2 regions of the Oceanimonas sp. CAM02 genome follow, and region 2 is predicted to be linked to the other one. Evidence: predicted binding sites of a transcription regulator. Region 2 holds the regulator's gene; the other holds the start of a gene.
The links. Region 2 encodes LexA, which represses DNA repair genes until DNA is damaged. Its sites were predicted from a motif close to ANCTGTNTNNNNANACAGNT; they were not measured.
Positions count from the first base shown of each region.

Region 1: the regulator LexA is predicted to act here: its motif matches at 1,292-1,311, upstream of R0I78_RS03485 (YebG family protein).

Region 1 covers NZ_JAWJBK010000013.1:39,852-47,459, reverse strand. Annotated here, with positions in the region: gene R0I78_RS03490 (ABC transporter ATP-binding protein) at 1-985, shown strand, start outside; gene R0I78_RS03485 (YebG family protein) at 986-1,279, opposite strand; gene R0I78_RS03480 (DNA replication terminus site-binding protein) at 1,543-2,442, shown strand; gene R0I78_RS03475 (Bcr/CflA family multidrug efflux MFS transporter) at 2,506-3,696, shown strand; gene R0I78_RS03470 (amino acid aminotransferase) at 3,802-4,992, shown strand; gene R0I78_RS03465 (methyl-accepting chemotaxis protein) at 5,060-6,682, opposite strand; gene R0I78_RS03460 (paraquat-inducible protein A) at 6,894-7,608, shown strand, end outside.
Region 2 covers NZ_JAWJBK010000035.1:20,064-27,671, reverse strand. Annotated here, with positions in the region: gene livG (high-affinity branched-chain amino acid ABC transporter ATP-binding protein LivG) at 1-88, shown strand, start outside; gene R0I78_RS13035 (ABC transporter ATP-binding protein) at 88-792, shown strand; gene glpE (thiosulfate sulfurtransferase GlpE) at 838-1,158, shown strand; gene glpG (rhomboid family intramembrane serine protease GlpG) at 1,155-2,000, shown strand; gene R0I78_RS13020 (flagellar basal body-associated FliL family protein) at 1,981-2,382, opposite strand; gene R0I78_RS13015 (chorismate--pyruvate lyase family protein) at 2,474-3,049, shown strand; gene ubiA (4-hydroxybenzoate octaprenyltransferase) at 3,046-3,918, shown strand; gene lexA (transcriptional repressor LexA) at 4,119-4,733, shown strand; gene coxB (cytochrome c oxidase subunit II) at 4,956-6,098, shown strand; gene ctaD (cytochrome c oxidase subunit I) at 6,116-7,608, shown strand, end outside.

The DNA.
Region 1 (7,608 bases), on a different contig from region 2:
AGCCGGAAAGGCCAGTTTTCTGCTGTTTCTGTCCGGGGTGGAGTTATTTCGGGCCGTTGGCATGATCATGGTGTTGTTTACCGATCTTACTGTAGGTCAGATCTTTGCGGTGTTCAGCTACCTCTGGTTTATGATGGGGCCGGTACAGGAGTTGCTCAATATGCAGTATTCCTTCTATGCCGCCGATGCCGCTCGTAAACGCATTAACAGCATGCTGGCACTGGGCGGCGAGCCTGAGAGTCAGGGCCGCGTTAATCCTTTTACCGGCACCACTACCCTGCCCATTGATGTCAATCATCTGAGCTTTTCGTACGATGGTGAACGAAAAGTGCTGGATGACGTAAGCCTGAGCATTGCCGCCGGTGAAAAGGTCGCTCTGGTGGGTGCCAGTGGTGGCGGCAAGTCCACTTTTATTCAGCTGTTGCTGGGGCTTTATCCTGCCGACAGCGGCGATATTCGTTTTGGCGGTGTCAGCTGCAAGGATATTGGCTTTTCCACCATTCGCGAGCATGTGGCCACCGTGCTGCAGCAGCCGGTGCTATTTAACGATACGGTGCGGGCCAACCTGAATCTGGGTGACGAACACCATGATGATGCCATCTGGCAGGCACTGAAGGTGGCACAGCTTGATGAGGTGGTAGCGGCCATGGACAAGGGCCTGGATACGGAAGTGGGCCGGCGGGGAGTACGGCTCTCGGGCGGACAACAACAGCGGCTGGCAGTGGCCCGCATGATCCTGAAAGACCCCGCCATTGTGATTCTGGATGAGGCTACCTCGGCGCTGGATACCGATACCGAGCAGCGCTTGCATCAGGCCATGTCGGGCTTTCTGAAAGGTCGCACCACCCTGATAGTGGCACACCGGTTAAGTTCGGTGCGTCAGGCCGACAGAGTGATTGTGTTTGAAGACGGAAAAATCAGCCAGTCGGGCACTCATCATGAGCTGCTGGACCGGCCCGGTCTCTATCGCACCCTTTACAGCTGATCAGGCAACGTCTTTAACCTGTTCCTCTTCATGGCCGGCAGCAGCCTTCTGCTTGTCGGCTTTTTGAGCCGGCTTTTTCTTCGGTGCCGCCAGTGCCTGCTGGTTTTCTGCCAGATACAGCGCCAGCGCTTCCCTGTCTTGCTCGTTAAGTGCGACCGGTGCCCCTTCCAGCACGGTTTCGATATGTTCAGCCTGATCGAGCAGCCGGTCATAGGCATCGGCTTCTTTTTTGTTGGTGAAGATCATCTTCTCAATCCCATTACGCACAACACGATATTGAACTTCTACAGCCATAGTGGACTCCTTATCTGTATAAACATACAGTAAACAAGCATCCCTGTTATTTCAAGGGTTAACTGGCAGCCCTGCTATTAAAGGCTAAAATTTGTAAAGGGAGCGCCTGTCTGGCGTTCTCTTAGCGCACGGCTCAGTCAATGAGCCATTCCCCTGAGCCAGGTACACGGATTTCGTACCTGGCTTTTTTTGTGCTGGCTTACTGGCAAACAACGCCGATCTGTATTAGATTAAAAGCTTATATTTTTATGTTGGCATAACTTATGTTTACTCTGGCCGCCGAATTACGTCACACCATGGATCAACTGGAGCTGGCTCTGGCAGAGCTTAACCAGCACCTGCGCCAGCAGGCAGGATCAGCGCCGGTAGCTGCCGCCTGGTTGCTGCCGCAAACACCCACGGGCAAAGAGCACGAGCCGGTAGAGATCATCACCATAGAAGAACACATGGCCGGCCTTCCTGCCCTTGATGCAGCCCTTGCCGCCTTTGGCCGCTGGCATATCTCGCCCGGTTGCTCCGCCAAAGCCAGCTTTCGGCTGCCGGGCTTTGTGCTGCTCCCTGCAGCCAGCCACTCAGTCATCGCTCCTCTGGTAGAAGAGGTGAATCACCTTAAGCAGACCTTTCGTGCTCTGGTACAGCAACTGGACGACAAAGACAAAAAGTTCACTCTGGTGCACGACACCTTTCCGGGTCTGATCACCCTGCAGGTATATCGTCAGCTCACGCTGCTGCCTCGCTCCGCCTCCCGGCTGGGCTTTACCTGGGCCAACAAGCAAATTATTCAGAAGGTAGACAAGATAAAACTGGTGGAGCAACTGATGCAAAGCCGGCTCTCCCCTCCTCCGCTGGTAGATGAGCACACCTGGCTGCAATGTATCGACCGTGAAATTTACGATGTAAAACGTCTGCCCGCTCACATTGAACTGCGCCTGCGCCGGCCGGTCAAAACCCATCCCATGGTCAATGTGCGCTGGCATGAACAGCTCACACCCCGTCAGCAGCAGTTCAAGGCGCACCTGCCGCTGATATTGTGCCAGGATGAACTGCCGGCAGTCACGCCGTTGGGAAACTATCCTCCCGCGAACACCCGCAAGCGACGCAGTGCGCGCATTGGCGGTGAGCCCTTGATTCCGCGGCTGCATATTTATCCGTATCAGCCCTGACATACTGCTGAGTGGCAGTGTTATCATGGCATAATGTTTCTTTTGTAACTGCTGGAGCCCGAAATGGCGCTGCCCCTTTCATTACTGTTGCTGCTGGCAAGCCTGGCCGGGCTGACGCCCCTTGCCATCGACATGTATCTCCCCAGCCTGCCCACCATTGCTGAAGATCTGGGTGTGCCCGTGTCACAGGCACAGCTGACCATCAGTGTTTATCTGGCCGGCTTTGCGCTGGGCCAGCTGTTTTACGGGCCGCTGGCCGATGCCACCGGGCGCAAGCCGGTGATGCTCGGCGGACTGGCGCTGTTTACCCTGGCAAGCCTGGGCTGTGCCTTTGCCAACAGCATTGAAACCCTGATGACCTTTCGGTTGCTGCAGGCACTGGGTGGGGCCGCCGGATCTGTGGTGCTCAACGCGCTGCTCAGAGACATGTTTGAGCGGGACATGTTCGCCAGAGTCATGTCCATGGTCATTCTGGTGATGACACTGGCACCGCTGGTGGCTCCCATTATTGGCGGCTATCTGTTGCTGGTGGGGCACTGGCACAGCATTTTTGTGCTGCTGGCAGTCATTGGTGCCCTGGTCTCGGTCGCGCTGGCGCTGCGCATTCCGGAAACCTTAAAGCCCGAGCACCGGCAATCGTTTCGTATCTGGCCGGTGCTGCAGAACTACAGCCGGGTGCTGCGCCACCGCGCCGCCCTGGGTTACATTGGCTGTGGCGGTCTCACTACCGCTGCCATGTTTGCGTTTATTTCCGGCTCGCCGCTGGTCTATATCGAGTTGTATGGTGTACCTCCCGAGCGCTATGGTCTGCTGTTTGCCCTGAACATAGTGCTGATGATGGTGCTGACCTTTGCCAACAGCCGGCTGGTAAAACACCTGGGCAGTGATCGTCTGCTGAAAACCGGCCTGATACTGGCGGCGGTAGCGGCGATGGCGCTGTTGTTTTTTGGCATCACCGGCATCGGTGGTCTGTGGGGGCTGGTGCCCGCTATTATGCTGCTGATAGCGCAAATCAGTCTGGTGGGGGCCAATTCCATGGCCGGGCTGCTCAGTCATTTTCCCGAGTCGGCAGGCACTGCCTCGGCGCTGGCCGGCACAGTGCGCTTTGGTCTGGGTGCGCTGGCCACCTTTGCGGTCAATGCCAGCCATGCCCTTTCTGCCCTGCCCATGACCCTGGTGATGAGCCTGTGCGCCTGGCTGGCGCTGGCCAGCTATTGGTTACTGGTGCGGCCGGCGCTGACAGCACCAGCATAATTTATGCAACAGCAGCCCTTTTTTTACTACCGGTGCAAGTGATATAACTAAAAGGCATCGCTTTGCGATCACATTCGCTTTTATCAAGAAGGAATTGACAACACTATGTTTGAGAAGGTCACTGCTGCTCCGGCGGATCCTATTCTGGGTCTGACCGATGCGTTCCGCAAAGATGCCCGTACCGATAAAATCAATCTGGGCGTAGGTATCTACAAAGACGAAGCCGGTCAGACCCCGGTACTGCGCTGTGTCAAAAAGGCTGAAGCCCGCCTGGTGCAAGAGCAAACCACCAAAAACTATCTCAGCATAGAAGGCATTGAGGCCTATGGTCAGGTAGTACAGAAGTTGCTGTTTGGTGATGGTGCCGCCATTATTGCCGACAAACGTGCCCGCACCGCTCAGGCACCGGGCGGCACTGGTGCCCTGCGCATTGCCGGCGAGTTTATTGCCCGCCAGCTCGACACCAACACCATCTGGATCTCCAATCCTACCTGGGCCAACCACAGAGCCGTGTTTACCGCCGCCGGTCTTGAAGTAAAAGAATACGGCTACTATAACGCCGACACCAAGGATCTCGACTTTGACGCCATGCTCGCCAGCCTGGAAGATGCCAAAGCCGGTGATGTGGTGCTGCTCCACGGCTGCTGCCACAACCCTACCGGCATTGATCCCACTCAGGCGCAGTGGCAGCAACTGGCCAAACTGGCCGCCGACAAGGGCTGGCTGCCCATGTTCGACTTTGCCTACCAGGGCTTTGCTCAGGGTACGGAAGAAGACGCCTATGGCCTGCGTGAGTTTGCCAAACACAATGCCGAGTTGCTGATTGCCAGTTCTTTCTCCAAGAACTTCGGCCTCTACAACGAGCGTGTGGGTGCCTTTACCCTGGTTGCCGCTGATGAAGACACCGCCAATACCAGCTTCAGCCAGGTGAAAGCCATTATTCGCGCCAACTACTCCAACCCACCGTCTCATGGTGCCAACGTGGTGGCCATGGTCGCCAACGATCCTGAGCTGTATGCCGACTGGCAGGCCGAGCTCAAGGAAATGCGCGACCGTATTCAGGAAATGCGCACCCTGTTTGTGGAGAAGCTGGCCGCCCGTGGTGTTAATCAGGACTTCAGCTTTATTGCCCGTCAAAATGGCATGTTCTCCTTCTCGGGTCTGTCCAAAGAGCAGGTAGCCCGCCTGAAAGACGAGTTTGGTATCTACATTGTCGGCTCCGGCCGTATCAGTGTGGCCGGTATTACCAAGGCCAATATCGACGCTCTGTGCGACGGCATTGCTGCCGTACTGTAAGCAGGTACGCCGCTGACAGCAAAAAGCCCCGCACAGCGGGGCTTTTTTATTGCGGTAAGAATTGTGCTTAAATCACAAAACGGCTGACCAGACTGTTCAGCTCACCGGCAAGGCGCGCCAGCTCCTGGCTGGAAGCACTGGTCTGGTTGGCACCGGCCGCACTCTGTACCGACAGATCCCTGATATTCACCAGATTGCCATCCACTTCCCGCGACACATGCGCCTGCTCTTCCGCCGCACTGGCAATGGCGATATTGCGATCATTAATACCGGCAATGCTGGTGGCAATCTGCGCCAGCGCTTCACCGGCCTCACGGGCAATATTAAGAGTGCCGCTGGTACGCTCATTGCTGCTCTTCATGGCAATAACCGCATTCTGAGATCCTTGCTGCACCGCCTGGATCATCTGTTCAATTTCCTTGGTCGACTCCTGAGTGCGATATGCCAGCGCCCTGACTTCATCGGCTACCACCGCAAAACCGCGCCCCGACTCACCGGCCCGGGCAGCTTCAATGGCAGCGTTCAGTGCCAGCAGGTTGGTCTGATCGGCAATGGCCCGGATCACATCCAGCACTGTGGTGATGTCATTTACCCGCACCGCCAGACTCTCTATATTACCCATAGTTTCGCCAATTTCACCGGCCAGGCCTTCAATTGAAGTGACCGTCTGGCCCACCCGGTCCCGGCCGAACTGAGCACGCTCATCCGCTAGCTCCGACTCACGGGATGTACTGGACGCATTGCGCGCCACCTCTTCTACTGCTGTGGTCATTTCAGTAACCGCGGTAGCGGCCTGCTCCAGCTCCTGGCTTTGCTGATGCAGGCCTCTGGTCGACGCTTCTGTCACCGAGCTGAGCTGCTCGGAGGTAGAAGCAAGCTGATGAGAGGAGTCGCTGATAAGCCGCACTGTTTCTTTCAGGCTGTTCTGCATTTGCTGCAATGACTGCAGCAGGCGGGCAGGCTCATCATTCCCTTCCACGTTTACCGGCCAGGTCAAATCACCACCGGCAATGACTTTGGCTACTTTTACTGCATCGCTGATCGGGTGCACTATACTGCGGGTCAGCAGCAGGGCCAGCACGCTCATACCCGCCAGCGCCAGCAGCAGCAAGCCAACTATCGCATTACGCGACAGAGCATAAACCTCATCGGTTTCGGTATTGGTCTGGTCAATGCGCTGATGCTGCACCTGATTCAGCTCACGCAGCAGATCGGCCAGCTGCTCGGCCAGGGGAGCCAGATCCAGCCGCGACGCCAGGTTGGCACCGGCCAGATCGCCTCGCTCGGCCTGACGCATAATGCGTTCGTTGGCCTGCCAGTAGCGCGCTTCCACGGTTTCAAAACGCTGCAGCAACTCACGCACTTCCGGCATTTGCGCCAAACCGTCATATTCACGTTTAAACTCAGCAAGCTTGCGTTTGGCCGCTTCCAGATTGGCCCGGGATTCGGCCCGTTTGTCCGGCTCGGCCGAATTTGCCAGCGCCAGGCTGTGCAGACGAATGCGAAGAAATTCCTTATCAATATTTTCTACGGCTGTCAGGCTGGGAACCCGATGCATCGACAGTATGGTTATTTGCTCATTAAGCCTGTCCAGCTGCAGAATACTGAGCATGCCCAGAATCAACATCAGTGCGCCAATCACACCAAACGACAGTGCAGCCCTCAGGCCAATATTTATATTACGCAACACGCTTGCATGCTCTCCTTTTCAATTTATTACAACATTGTCATCAAACCGTCATGACACATTCATCTTATCGGCAGAGGTACCAAAACATGACTAAAAATGTGATCTGTGTTGCTAAGTGAAGATTATATGTACAGGGGTGTGATTCGACTTTATTACTGATAGGCAACTATCGTAGTATCAAGGCACTGATTTTATTTGCATTAGGTCATCTTTGAGCACGCATCGCCCTCAGCAGCAGCCAGTTTCATGTTCCGACCGCCGGCCATTGATTTCCCGCCGCCGGTTGCGGGTATGCCATGAGTGCGATCTGGTGGTGGCCCTGCCGTCATTATCGCCGGGGCAAAAAGCTGACTGTCCCCGCTGCGGACATACCCTGGTACGTCGTCATGCCAATCCGGCAGAGCGTTCTCTGGCACTGGCGCTGGCAACTCTTATCACCCTGGCGCTGTCGGTGGCCTTTCCCTTTATCGGCTTTGAGTTCAGCGGCATCGGTAACCGCATTGAGCTGACCGAGAGTGCATCAACGCTTATTGGCCTGCATCAGCCACTGGTGGCCCTGTGTGTGCTGCTCACAGTCATTATTCTGCCGCTGGTTTATCTGCTCAGCGTGTGCTGGCTGTGTCTGGGCATGCTGTTGGGACATCCGCTGCCCCGCAGCCCGCAAATTGCGCGTACCCTGCGTCATGTTTCTCCCTGGATGATGGCGGATGTATTTGTGATTGGCACCCTGGTCAGCCTCATCAAGGTGGTCGGCATGGCTGAAATAGAACTGGGGCTGTCATTCTGGACCTTCTGTGGTTTCGCTGTTCTGCTGCTTAAAACCACTCAGTCAGTGGACAAGGACTGGCTCTGGTTTTCGTTGGATCGCACAGGCATGGCGCCGCCGGGCACCCGGGCCGGCCTCACCGCCAGTGAGCAAAACCTGT
Region 2 (7,608 bases):
GAATCAGGGCCGGCCGCTGGCCGACGGCAACCCGGAAGCGGTGCGCAATCATCCTGATGTGATCAAGGCCTATCTGGGAGAAACCTGATGCTGCATGTTGATAATATTTGCGCCCACTACGGCAAGATTCAGGCCCTGGAAGACGTGACTGTGCATATTGAACAGGGCGAAATCGTGACCCTTATCGGGGCCAACGGGGCGGGCAAAACCACCCTGATGATGAGCATTTGTGGTGATCCCAAGCCCAGCAAGGGCAGGGTGATGTATGAGCAGCAGGACTTAACCGGCCTCGACACCGCCGCCATTATGCGCCGGGATATTGCCATCGTGCCGGAAGGGCGGCGTATTTTTGCCCGGCTGACGGTGGAAGAAAATCTGCATATGGGCGGTTTTTTTGTAGATAAGCGCGAGCATGCCGGCCTGATGGCCGAGGTGTTTGCCATGTTTCCGCGGCTCAAGGAGCGCCGGCAGCAGCGGGCCGGCACCATGTCGGGCGGGGAGCAGCAGATGCTGGCCATTGGCCGGGCGCTGATGAGCAAGCCCAGGTTGCTGCTGCTGGATGAGCCGTCTCTGGGACTGGCTCCCATTATTATTAATCAGATTTTTGACACCATCGCTCAGTTGCGGGATGAAAAGGGCATGACCATTTTTCTGGTGGAGCAGAACGCCAATCAGGCGCTGAAGCTGGCGGATCGGGGCTATGTGCTGGAAAACGGTCGTGTGGTGCTGGCCGACACAGGTGCGGCGCTGTTGGCCAACGAGCGGGTACGTAACGCCTATCTGGGCGGCTGAGGCCGAATTGGGTACACTGGCCGTCGTATTCTTGAGGAGGAATTTATGGAACAGTTTGCCCACATCTCGGTGGATGAAGCGCACACCATGCTGAGCGAAGGCCGGGCCCGGCTGGTGGATATTCGTGATCCCCAGTCGTTTGCTCTGGCCCATGCCGACGGTGCTTTTCACCTGACCAACGACAGCCTGGTGAGCTTTACCAACGAGGTGGATTACGAGACCCCGGTGATAGTGATGTGCTATCACGGCATCAGCAGTCAGGGGGCCGCTCAGTATCTGATTAATCAGGGCTTTGAAGAAGTGTATAGCCTGGATGGCGGCTTTGAAGCCTGGCGGCGCAGTCAGGCCGTGGTAGAAGCCTCGTGAAAGCCCTGCTGGTGCTGGATGATCCGCGCCGGGCGCAGGCCTTTGTGGATTATCTGGGCGAAGCCGGCCTGCATTGTGAGCTGACCCAGGACGACAGCGGCAATGTCCATATCTGGCTGGTGGATGAAACCCGCTATGAAGAGGCGCACCGGGAAGTAAAACGCTTTCTGGCCGAGCCGCTGCATCCGCGCTATCAGGAAGCATCCTGGAAGCGGGGAGACAGCCAGGTGCACTTTGCCGATGGCCCGCAGCGGGGTCTGCTCGGTGATGTGTTGCGCCAGACCGGACCGGTTAATTTGCTGGTATTACTGGCCTGCCTGGCCATTTATGGCCTGAGCTGGCTGGGTTTGCCCATGTTTGGCGTGCTGTCTTTTCCCGCTCAGCTGAGTGACCTGCTCGGAGCCCAGTTCTGGCGCGGCTTTACGCCGGCGCTGATGCACTTTTCCCTGATGCATCTGGTGTTTAACCTGTTCTGGTGGTGGTATCTGGGCGGCATGGTGGAACGCCGGCTGGGCAGTGGCAAGCTGCTTACTCTGCTGCTGGTGGCAGCCGTATTGCCCAATGTGCTGCAGTTCTGGGAAAGCGGCCCACGCTTTGGCGGCCTGTCGGGAGTGGTATACGCCCTGCTGGCCTATGTGTGGCTCAGTGGCCGGCTTAACCCTGCCAGAGGCATTGGCCTGCCCGATGGCATGGCGGTGTTTATGGTTGTCTGGCTGGTGCTGGGCTTTGCCGATATGCTCGGCACTCCGGTGGCCAATATGGCTCACCTGGGCGGTGCCGTGATTGGCCTGCTGCAGGCCTGGCTGGATAACAGACGCACTCTTACTGGTAGAGAAAGGTAGTAAACAGCACTCGCCGCACCGGTGTTTCGCCGGTTTCTTTCAGCAGCAGCTCATTCAGCCGTTGCCGGCCTTCGTTGGCAAGCTCGGTGCGGGCCGGCAGGGAGCGTATTTCCTGCCGGTTTTTCTCTGCCAGCAGATCATTGAGGGCATCCCGCAGCAGCGGCATATTATTCTCCACCAGCGGCAGCTGCTCCGGCCGCTCCAGCATCAAATCCACTGCCACTCTTACATAGCCCAGGTTTTGCTCGGAGTTCTGGTAGTTGGTAATAATGTCCGGCGTCATGGTGTAATATATTGGCCCGGTGGGCTCCGCCGGTTGTTCCTGTGCACTGAGGGTGGCCGAGGCGGCCAGCAGCAGGTAAAAGGCAGCAAACCGAAACATATGAGTCTCCGATAAGGAATCGAGCGGGCATTGTTTAAATTTTTGCCGGTGCGGTCAAGTTAAACGGCCAGGCAGGACCCAATGAGTTTTTATGTCTTTGTTATTCCAAGAAACAAACACGACGCCCAGCATAGACAATGACTGGCACTGGGGCCAGTTGCCACCGGCATCACCGGCGCTGCAAAGCTGGCTGCATGAGCCGGGCTCGCTGACCCGCCGGTTGCGGCGTCATTGTGCACAGTTTCATGTAAAAGTGCTGGCCGACGGCGTATTAAGGCCGCTGATGCCGGCGCAGGCCGAATGGCTGCAGGCCGAACAGGGCTACTGCCGGGAAGTGCTGCTGTGCTGCGATAATCTTCCCTGGGTGTATGCCACTTCGCTGTATTCTCCGGCCACTCAGGCGGCGTTGCCGGCCTTGTCCGGTCTGGGCAGCAAGGCACTGGGCGAGCTGATGTTTGAAGCGCCGGATCTGACCCGCACGCCTTTTGAACTGACCGGCCTGACACCAACCCAGTATCAGCAGCTGGCTGCACATGCGGGGCTGGCCGCCACCGAGCCGGCCACCATGCCCTGGGCCCGTCGCTCCGCCCTCAGCACCGGCCAGGCCAGCGTGCTGGTAACCGAACTGTTTTTGCCGAATTCGGCCCCTTATCAGGATTTAGTATGACCACCCTGACGTCTTCTTCCCGCCCGCGCTGGCGCGCCTATATGGCGCTGGCCCGTCTCGACAAGCCCATCGGTACCCTGCTGCTGCTGTGGCCCACTCTGTGGGCGCTGTGGATAGCCGCCGAAGGCATGCCCTCACTCTGGCTGCTTGTCGTGTTTGTAGCGGGCGTTTTTTCCATGCGCTCTGCCGGCTGTGTGATCAACGACTATGCCGACCGGCATATCGACGGCCATGTAAAACGCACTCATGCCCGGCCGCTGCCTTCGGGAGAGCTGACCGAGCGCCAGGCCTTGAGCTTTTTTGCTCTGCTGGTGGGCATCTCCTTTGTGCTGGTGCTCACCACCAACCTGTTTACCATAGGACTGGCCTTTGCCGGCTTGTTCTGGGCGGCGCTCTATCCCTTTATGAAGCGCTACACCCATCTGCCCCAGCTGTTTCTGGGCATTGCTTTTTCCTGGGCCATTCCCATGGCCTTTGCCGCTGCCAGCAATGAGCTGCCCGCCGGGCTCTGGTTGCTGTTTGCCGCCAACCTCACCTGGACCATTGCCTACGACACCATGTATGCCATGGTAGACAGAGACGACGACCTCAAAATTGGCGTTAAATCCACCGCCATTCTATTTGGCCGGCACGACAAGCTCATAGTGGGCCTGCTGCAGCTGGCCACCCTTTTTCTGCTGGTTGCCGCCGGCCGGACCTTTGAACTGGGCGCGCCCTTTTACTGGGGCTTGCTGGTTGCCGCCGGCCTGTTTGTGTATCAGCAACGGCTGATCCGCGACCGGGAGCGCATGCCCTGCTTTCGCGCCTTTCTTAACAACAACCACGCCGGCATGGCCATCTTCGCCGGCCTGGTACTGGCACTGTGGTAAATAAAGCGGGACTTTGATTTTGCTCGAAGTGGCAGTGGGGCTTGCCGTAGCCGACCATAAAACGCCATGGATGGCATTTTCGAAGGTCTTGTAGCGTGTCGGCGGAGTGGAACCGCACTGCCGCTTCGCACTGCGGGGCTTGCTCTGTGCTGATTACTGGATATACTGACAGTTAACTGTATAAACAGACAGGTCTCATCATGAAAGCCCTAACTCCCCGCCAGTCTCAGGTGCTGGACATCATCAAGGATCATATTCAGCAAACCGGCATGCCACCCACCCGAGTGGAAATCGCCAAGGTGCTGGGGTTCAAGTCTGCCAATGCCGCCGAAGAACACCTCAAGGCCCTGGCCAAAAAGGGCGTGATTGAAATGATGCCCGGCACGTCACGGGGCATTCGTCTCGCCGGTGAAGAAGCAGAGCAAGAGCCGGGCCTGCCGCTGATTGGCCGGGTGGCCGCCGGCGAACCCATACTGGCGCAGCAACACATAGAAAGCCACTATCAGCTCGATCCGGGCCTGTTTCATCCGTCGGCCGACTTTCTGCTGCGGGTGCAGGGCATGAGCATGAAAAACATCGGCATTATGGACGGCGATCTGCTGGCAGTGCACAAGGTGCAGGAAGCCCGCAACGGCCAGGTAGTAGTGGCCCGCCTCGACGACGAAGTCACCGTAAAGCGCTTTCAGCGCAAGGGCAACAAGGTCAGCCTGTTGCCCGAAAATGAAGAGCTCTCACCCATTGAAGTAGATCTGCGCACTCAGGAACTGATTATTGAAGGCCTGGCCGTAGGCGTGATTCGCAACGGCGACTTCTGAGCCGCTTCTTGATTCGGCAGGCCGCTGTCTCATCATGGCCTGCCAATCCCCAATCCCCAATCCCCAATCCCCAATCCCCAATCCCCAATCCCCAATCCCCAATCCCCAATCCCCAATCTCCGCTTTTACATTTTACATTTTCTTAACTGCTGCTTTACTTAAAACACCGAATGGAAGCATGTAGTCATTTGGGTAAAACCGCCGAGTACTCCGGTTTACAGGATGAAACAATTGGGGGTGCACGTGAAGCCTATTCTGCCGCTGTGGCCATTACTGGCCGTTATGCCTGCACAAGCGCAAACACGCCTTAACATGACCGAAGGGGTCACCGATATCAGCCAGCAGGTATACGGGCTGCACATGACCATTCTGGCCATTTGCGCCGTTATTGGCCTGGTGGTGTTCGGCATTATGTTCTGGGCCATGATCCATCACCGCAAATCCAAAGGGGCCCGGGCGGCCCAGTTTCACGAAAGCACCAGGGTCGAAATTCTCTGGACCCTTATTCCCTTCGTTATTCTTATCGCCATGGCAGTGCCCGCCACCAAAACCCTGGTGGCCATGGAAGACGCGTCCGAGTCGGATCTCACCGTCCAGATCACCGGCTCCCAATGGAAATGGCACTACAAATATTTTAATGAAGGCGTCGAGTTCTACAGCCTGCTGGCCACCATGCCCGAGCAGATTCAGGGGCAAATCAACAAGGGCGAAAATTACCTGCTGGAAGTGGATCAGCCCCTGGTGCTGCCCACGGATCGCAAGGTGCGTTTTCTGATCACCTCCGACGACGTAATCCACTCCTGGTGGATGCCTGCTTTTGCGGTAAAAAAGGACGCCGTGCCCGGTTTTATTAATGAAGCCTGGACCCGCATCAATGAGCCCGGCCTTTATCGCGGCCAGTGCGCCGAGCTGTGCGGCAAGGATCACGGCTTTATGCCTATCGTCGTTGATGCCCGCGCGCCGGAAGAGTTTGACGGCTGGCTGGCTCAGCTGAAAACCGAGCAGGCCGAGGCTAAAGCTGCCGAGCAGGATCTGCTGGGCATGGAAATGAGCATGGAAGAATTGATGACCCTGGGTGAACAGGTATATCAGAAAGCCTGCGCCGCCTGTCATCAGCCCGGCGGCACCGGCCTGCCCGGTGTGTTTCCGGCGCTCAAGAGCAGTGAGCTGGTGCTGAACGACCGCGCCGCCCATATAGATATAGTGCTGTACGGCAAGGCCGGTACCGCCATGCAGAGCTTTGACAAACAGCTGACGCTGAAAGAGCTGGCAGCGGTCATCACCTATGAGCGTAACGCCTGGGGCAACAACACCGGTGACTTGGTGCAGCCCAAAGACATTGATCAGGCCCGGCAGGGACAATAGGGGGCAGCATGACACAGATGGATCGCACGGAAACCGCCGACATTCACCTCACTGGTGATGAACATCATCACGGCCCCGCCAGGGGCATAGGCCGCTGGCTGTTTACCACCAACCACAAAGACATTGGCACCATGTATCTGCTGTTCAGCCTCACCATGTTCTTTGTGGGCGGGGCCATGGCCATGGTAATCCGGGCCGAGCTGTTTCAGCCCGGGCTGCAGCTGGTGGAGCCCAACTTCTTTAACCAGATGACCACCATGCACGGCCTGGTGATGATCTTCGGTGCCGTCATGCCGTCTTTTGTGGGGCTGGCCAACTGGATGATTCCCATGATGATAGGCGCGCCCGACATGGCACTGCCGCGCATGAACAACTGGAGCTTCTGGATTCTGCCCTTTGCCTTTGTGCTGATGCTGGGCTCCCTGTTTGTGCCCGGCGGCGGCCCCAACTTCGGCTGGACCTTCTACGCGCCCCTGTCTACCACCTATGGCCCCGACAGCACAGCGCTGTTTGTGTTTGCCATTCATATTATGGGCATCAGTTCCATTATGGGGGCCATTAACGTCATTGTGACCATCTGGAACCTGCGAGCGCCGGGCATGACCTGGATGAAGCTGCCCATGTTCTGCTGGACCTGGTTTATTACCGCCTTTCTGCTGATTGCGGTGATGCCGGTGCTGGCGGGGGCTGCCACCATGGTGCTGACCGACAAATACTTCGGCACCAGCTTTTTTGAAGCCGCCGGGGGCGGGGATCCTGTGCTGTTTCAGCATATTTTCTGGTTCTTTGGTCACCCCGAGGTCTACATCATGATATTGCCGAGCTTTGGCATTATCTCGGCCATCATTCCCGCCTTCAGCCGCAAGCGGCTGTTCGGTTATGCCTCCATGGTGTATGCCACCGCCTCCATTGCCGGCCTCAGTTTTCTGGTGTGGGCCCACCATATGTTTACCGTGGGCATGCCGGTGGCGGCGGAGCTGTTCTTTATGTACTGCACCATGCTGATCTCGGTGCCCACCGGGGTCAAGGTGTTCAACTGGGTGGCCACCATGTGGCGGGGCTCCATCAGTTTTGAAGTGCCCATGCTGTTTGCCCTGGCCTTTATTGTGCTGTTTACCATCGGTGGCTTCAGCGGCCTGATGCTGGCCATTACACCGGCGGACTTTCAGTATCACGATACCTATTTTGTGGTGGCGCATTTTCACTATGTGCTGGTAACCGGGGCCATTTTCTCGGTGCTGGCGGCGGTGTATTACTGGCTGCCCAAATGGACCGGCCACATGTTTGATGAACGCCTGGCCAAGTGGCATTTCTGGTGCTCAGTGGTGTCGGTGAATGTGTTGTTCTTTCCCATGCATTTTCTGGGGCTGGGTGGCATGCCCCGGCGCATTCCCGACTACTCGCTGCAGTTTGCCGATATTAACGCCCTGGTCAGCATAGGGGGCTTTGCTTTTGGTCTGTCGCAGCTGTTGCTGCTGGCGGTGGTGATCAAATGTATTCGCGGTGGTGC